Regions from separate parts of the Bacillus sp. WC2507 genome, predicted to be linked through region 2. Evidence: riboswitches for the same ligand, from Rfam matches in the RefSeq annotation. Region 2 holds a riboswitch; each other region holds the start of a gene.

Region 1 (2,280 bases), 860 kb from region 2:
TCTATACAAAGCAAACAGCTTTCTATTTATATAGGAAGGAAATAGATTAATATGGGTTTGTAAGCTGTAATCCAAATGTAAAATTAACTCATCTGAACCAAAGGCTCAACTTTCGCCATAAATGATTGATGCAGTGCCTCCACACCTGTTACTAAATGAAGGCGGTCAATAACGACAGACACTTTAATTTCTGATGTACTTACCATTTTAATATGAATATTTTCTTCTTTTAAAGTAGTGAACATATTCGCAGCGACACCTGGGTTAGATACCATACCTGATCCTACAATTGATACTTTTGCTAAATGATTTTCATATTCTACAGATTCATAGTGTAGTGTTTCTTGATTTTGTTCCAATACCTCTAAAGTTTCTCTTAAATCATTAGAGTGGATTGAGAAGGAGAGGTGAACAGTTCCTTCATTTGTAATACTTTGAATGATGATATCTACATTAATATGTGCCGCTGCTAATGTAGAGAAAACTGTTGAAAGTGCACCTTGTTCCAATCCTTTCATTGTGACGCGTGTAATATTATCTTCAAATGCAATACCTTTAACGATTGATTGTTGTTCCATGTTACATTCTCCTTTTACAATTGTTCCGTTTTCTTGTTCCATACTTGAGCGAACTTCTAAAACGACATTATGATTTTTAGCAAACTCAACCGCACGCGGGTGTAATACACCAGCACCGAGGTTTGCAAGTTCTAACATTTCGTCATAAGAAATTTCATCTAATTTATAAGCGTCTTTTACAACTCGTGGGTCCGTCGTGTATACGCCTGTCACATCCGTGTAAATATCACATTTTTTTGCTTTCAGTGCAGCGGTTAATGCAACAGCAGTTGTATCAGAGCCACCGCGTCCAAGTGTTGTAATTTCATGTTCTTCACTGACTCCTTGGAACCCAGCTATAATAACAATCGTGCCTTCGGCAAGATAAGATTGAATACGATCTGTATGAATGTCAGTAATCCGTGCATTACTATGTACAGATTCTGTCGTAATACCAGCTTGCCATCCTGTTAATGAAATTGCATGATAGCCTTTTGCTTGCAGTGCCATCGTTAATAATGAAATAGTTACTTGTTCTCCTGTAGATAGAAGCATATCCATTTCACGTTTACTTGGATTTTCTGTAATAGCGTTAGCGAGTGCGACAAGTTCATCCGTGCTTTTTCCCATTGCTGAAACGACAGAGACAATGCTATGACCTCGTTCATATTCTTCAATAATTAAATTTGCTACATGTTGAATGCGTTCGACGCTTCCGACAGAAGTGCCACCAAATTTTTGAACAATTGTTTCCATTACAAATTCCTTCTTTCGTCTATTTTTAAGAATAGATTAGGAAATATATAAATCCCAATACTCCTGTAGTTACCAGAAAGACAAACAAAAAACACCATCTCAAATAAGTGAGGATGGTGCTGTTACAGGAAAAGGGAAACAGAAAACGGAGCTAATAAAAAAACCGCCAAAAAAGGAATATCATAAAAAATGATATCTCTTTTTTGTAGATAGCTCTTCATACGTACACGTCTGTACATATGACAGTTCTGTTTCTATTCGAAAACAGCCCCAATTGATAAATGCAGAGAAATTTATCAATTTCGGCAATACTTCCTTTCATCTAAGTTCATAGACATCTCTGTGTCTCCATTAGACTACTCATAAGTATCGCAACCTCTATCTCACGTTTTAGGCGAGAGTGTTTGATTTATGAAGTTGTTGGTAACATTTGTTTTATAATAATTTAAATTTTTCGGGGAATCAAGTGTTTTATATATATTTTAAAAATTCTTTCTTTTTTTATGGGGAAGTTTGTGAAAAATGTAGCAAAATAAATTCATTGCATGTACATTAAATTTATAGTGCATTGGAGGTGGAAGAATGAAGAGGGAAAAGCCTATTTATGTTTCGGCAGAAATGAACACAACAATGGAGAAATTATGGGAATATACGCAGGAACCAGATATACATACAGAGTGGGATGCCCGCTTTACTGAAATTTCTTATTTAGAGAAAAAAGAAGGAGAACCACAGAAGTTTTTATATAAAACAAAGATCGGATTTGGACTTGAAATAGCTGGAGAAGGGGAATCAATAGGTGAGATAAGAAAAGAAACGGGTGAAAGAATTTCTTCTTTAAAATTTTGGACAGATAGTAAATTATCTCTTATTCAAATAGGGCGTGGTTATTGGAAGTATACACCGACCGAAGAACACATTCATTTTGAGACGCAATATGATTATGATACGAGGTTTGGTCGTATAG
Region 2 (2,280 bases):
AATAACCGGGATGGGAAGTGCTTCTTGCAACGCGGTCAATGCTGCAGCTGCACCAGTATTACATGCTACAACTAGAGCTTTTAATGGAAACTGCTTGAGGAACTCAACCATTTCAAATATGAAAGATTGTACCTCCTCTACACTTCTCGGCCCATACGGGCAACGCTCATTATCACCAATATAATAAATGCTCTCTTTAGGCAATTGTCTTATAATTTCACTCGCAACTGTTAATCCCCCAACTCCCGAATCTAGCACACCTATTACTGAATTTTTATGACATGTAGACATATACTTCATCCCCTTCTCAATCTTCTAGCACCAATAATGTTTATTATATTATGAAAATTCAATATTACATAATAATCCCTATCCCTTTTAATCACAAACTCTTCTCTATAATCTGATTATTACCATATCCATTGACGTATAAAAATACATTTGTTACTCTTAAATACGTTAATTTAATATTTAAATCCTCATTCGTATCTCGGTGAGGTAGAGGTTGCAGTCATTAAGAGTATCATTTCAGGAGATGTAGTGGCATTGATGAAGGAATGAGAAAGGAATGATTGCCGAAGTAAGTTGTGTCCACCATGCACACTTGCTGGGTCTGCATTTAATAAGTGCAGAACTGTCACAAACGAAACGTTTCGTTTGTGGAGAGCTATCGAGAGGTATGTCGTGGGTTTCTTATAAGATAGAAAGCATGTAGCGGCAAATTACGTGCTTTTTTTGTTTTGTTTGGAACTTTTCTTCTCTACTAGGAAGACATACATATCTCCTCGCTTGACTTGGTTATACTAACTTTGGAGGTATTTTCTATGCAACAAAAAAAATGGGGCTTTTGGGTACTAACAGCTTTCGTTGTCGGCAACATGGTTGGCGCTGGTATTTTCATGGTGCCAAGTACGTTGGCACAAACAGCAAGCCCTCTCGGTGTCACTTTAGCTTGGTTAACAACAGGATTTGGTGTTTTAATGCTAGCTCTTGTTTTCGGTAATTTAGCAATTCGTCGTCCTGATTTAACGACAGGACCGCAAAGTCATGCATATGCTTTATTCTCATCACCAAAAAAGAAAAAAATGGCTGGTTTCAGTATGGTGTGGGGATATTGGGTTGCAAACTGGGCAAGTAACGTTGCCATCATTACATCTTTCGCGGGATATTTATCACTCTTCTTCCCAATTATGAAAGATACACGACTACTATTTTCAATCGGTTCTTTTAACATAGAAGTCGGGAAACTTATTACATTTACGATTTGTTCCATCCTACTTTGGGGAACTCACATTATATTAACAAACGGTGTAAGCGGAGCTGGAAAACTAAACTTCTTAGCAACAACAACGAAAGTAACTGGATTCCTATTATTCATCGTCGTTACTTTATTTGCTTTCGAAGCTTCTAAGTTCGGACAATGGTACACACCGATGATCGATAAATCAGGTGTTTCACACGGTCTACTTTCACAAGTAAATTTAGCTGCTCTTACAACGCTTTGGGCATTTATCGGAATTGAATCAGCAGTACTTTTATCAAACCGTGCTACCTCTCCGAAAACAGTAAAACGCGCAACGGTGGCAGGATTACTTATTACAGTTGCCATTTACTTAGGAATTACAATTTTAACAATGGGTGTACTTCACGTTGATACATTACAAGCTTCTGAACGTCCATTAGCAGATGCATTAAACGCTGCAATGGGTCATGGCGGCGGGAAACTGATGGCATTACTTGCTCTTACTTCCCTATTCGGTTCTATCTTAGGTTGGATTTTATTAAGCTCAGAAGTACCTTATCAAGCAGCAAAAGAAGGTTTCTTCCCTTCCTTCTTCACAAAAACAAATAAAAAAGGAAGTCCAATTTACTCATTACGTTTAACAAACATTATGTCGCAAGTGTTCTTGTTCTCAACATTATCAGGAACCATTGCGGAAGCTTATACATTCGTTATTACCGTATCAACATTAGCCTACCTCATTCCATATCTCGTTTCACCAATCTTCCAGTTAAAACTAGTCGCAACTGGTGAAACATATAAAAATGAAATGCGGGCAAGAATTACAGATGGCATAGTTGCAGTTATCGCACTTTGTTACGCACTATGGGTTATTAAAACAGGAGCATCCGATATAAAAACGTTCCTTCTCGGAATTGGTTTATTCGTAATCGGCTTTGCTTTCTATCCATTAATGAATCGTGATCAGAAAAAAAATAACGAAAAGAAAAACGAGCAAGTTGCATAACGCAATTTGCTCGTTTTTTCTTTTGTAAAAC
Region 3 (2,280 bases), 2.1 Mb from region 2:
AAATGCGCCGTAGTTTTGACCTAAAATTACGATGACACAAAGTGCAAATGCGAAGATTGGACCGAACGGGAACCATTTCGCTCTATATGGTAAGTCTTTTAAATCTTTACCTTGAGCGATATATGCTTTACGGAAACGGTAATGACTAATTGCGATTCCGACCCATGCGATAAAGCCAGACATTCCAGATGCGTTTAATAACCAAATGTATACAACACCGTCACCGAATAATGAGGCAATAAAAGCGATACTACCGACAATTGACGTTACGATTAATGCGTTAACAGGTACACCGCGGCTATCTAATTTACCAAGAAACTTTGGTGCTTTTCCCTGGCGAGCTAGATCCCAAAGCATACGAGTTGATGCATACATACCAGAGTTACCAGCAGACAGTACTGCCGTTAAAATAACAGCGTTCATAACAGAAGCAGCAAAGGCAACGCCCGCTTTTTCAAAAATAAGTGTAAATGGACTTACTGTTACATCGCTTGCAGCAAGGCTTTCAGTCGTATAAGGAATTAATAAACCGATAACGAGAATCGCAAGGATATAGAATAAAAGAATACGCCAAAAGATCGAGCGAATTGCTTTTGGAATGTTACGCTCTGGATCAGCAGTTTCACCAGCAGCTACTCCTAATAATTCAGTTCCTTGGAAGGAGAAACCAGCAGCCATAAATACACCGATAATTGCCATAATGCCGCCATTAAATGGTGCATCTGCAACAGTGAAGTTTTTAAAGCCAACAGATTCGCCGCCCATAATTCCAAAAATCATCATGAAGCCGACAATTAAAAAGATAATAATAGTAACTACTTTAATAAGTGCGAACCAATATTCAGATTCACCAAACCCTTTAACAGATAAATAGTTTAAAAGGAAAATAATAGCTAAACATAATCCACTCCAAATAAGAGAAGGAGTATCTGGGAACCAAAATTTCATAATTAATGTTACAGCAGCTAGTTCAGCAGCAATTGTAATGGCCCAGTTATACCAATAGTTCCATCCAAGTGCAAAGCCAAGTGATGGATCAACAAACTTTGTTGCGTACGTACTAAAAGATCCAGTAACAGGCATGTAAGCTGCGAGTTCAGCTAAGCTTGTCATTAAAAAGTAAACCATAATTCCAATTGCGGCGTATGCAATTAATGCACCGCCAGGACCAGCAGAATGGATAACACCACCGCTAGCAAGAAATAGTCCGGTACCGATTGTACCACCGAGAGAAATCATCGTAAGGTGACGAGATTTTAATCCGCGTTTTAATTCACCTTGTCCTTGTGTAGTTTGCGTTTTAGAGGTAGATTGATTTGTTGCGCTATTCATGTTCAACACTCCTTTTCTTGTAGGTTAGGAAGGAGCGGGGGAGAAAAATACAAAAAACCGCCAAAGGAATTTGGCGGAACGTTTCACAAATAACCACCCCATCATACCCTTCCGTTAAGATAGCACCCCACGTTTACACGGTAATTTTGTAAACGTGACAGTTCTGTTCCTTTCGGAGACAGCCCCAGCTTATACTTCCAGAGAAGAAATATAAACTTCGGCAACTTTTCCTTTCAAACGAAGTCAGGGACATTCTCTGTGTCTCGTCCGTTTTACTTTTAAAAGTCGCAACCTCTACCTCATCGGATTGATGAGGATTTTATATATTGCTAAGATTTTTAATATATGGCAATTGTAATGAGTTTCTGAATATATTGCAAGATATTTTGTTAGGAAAAGTCAAAAAATATCGGTTATTGTATAGGAAACGCTTGCAAAACTCCACCCGAACCTACTGTTATGTAACAAAAAATAAAGAAAGAAATTGTTATACAAATGTTTCGCAAAAAATATTGGAAAACCCTTTAAAAATAAAAGAAAATTCTGAAAATATAATTCGACATAACTATTAAAAGAGGAATATTCCTTAAATTCGTTTCAAAGAATAAGTATAAATCTGATAAATAGAATGAATATTCTTTTTATTTCTGATAAAATTGAGGTATTGTTTAATTGAAAAGGGGAAATCAACATGAAATTAGAAACAGAAAGGCTCTATATAGTGCCGTGTACAGAAGAGAGTATTCACGTTGCTAACGAGCAAGGGTATAATAGTGGTCCACATATTGTAGGGCATGTAGAAAATATAAAGCAAGATAAGGATTTATTACCTTGGGGCGCGTGGTATGTCATTCGAAAAGAAGATGACATCGTTCTAGGTGATGTAGGGTTTAAAGGGAAACCAAATGAGGAACATACAGTAGAAATTGGTTATGGATTTATTGAGAA

The links. A riboswitch is a leader RNA that binds a small molecule or an ion and turns the genes downstream of it on or off. The one in region 2 is predicted to bind lysine.
Region 1: linked by a shared signal. The riboswitch ahead of ACUN28_RS20630 (aspartate kinase) and the one ahead of ACUN28_RS25155 (amino acid permease) in region 2 are both predicted to bind lysine.
Region 3: linked by a shared signal. The riboswitch ahead of ACUN28_RS14260 (amino acid permease) and the one ahead of ACUN28_RS25155 (amino acid permease) in region 2 are both predicted to bind lysine.

Annotation. Positions count from the first base shown of each region.
Region 1 covers NZ_JBQXPN010000001.1:3,917,562-3,919,841, reverse strand. The annotation lists gene ACUN28_RS20630 (aspartate kinase) at 84-1,313, opposite strand; lysine riboswitch at 1,516-1,702, opposite strand; gene ACUN28_RS20625 (DoxX-like family protein) at 1,896-2,280, shown strand, end outside.
Region 2 covers NZ_JBQXPN010000001.1:4,773,210-4,775,489, forward strand. The annotation lists gene racE (glutamate racemase) at 1-291, opposite strand, end outside; lysine riboswitch at 492-678, shown strand; gene ACUN28_RS25155 (amino acid permease) at 825-2,249, shown strand.
Region 3 covers NZ_JBQXPN010000001.1:2,675,583-2,677,862, forward strand. The annotation lists gene ACUN28_RS14260 (amino acid permease) at 1-1,332, opposite strand, end outside; lysine riboswitch at 1,445-1,637, opposite strand; gene ACUN28_RS14265 (GNAT family N-acetyltransferase) at 2,024-2,280, shown strand, end outside.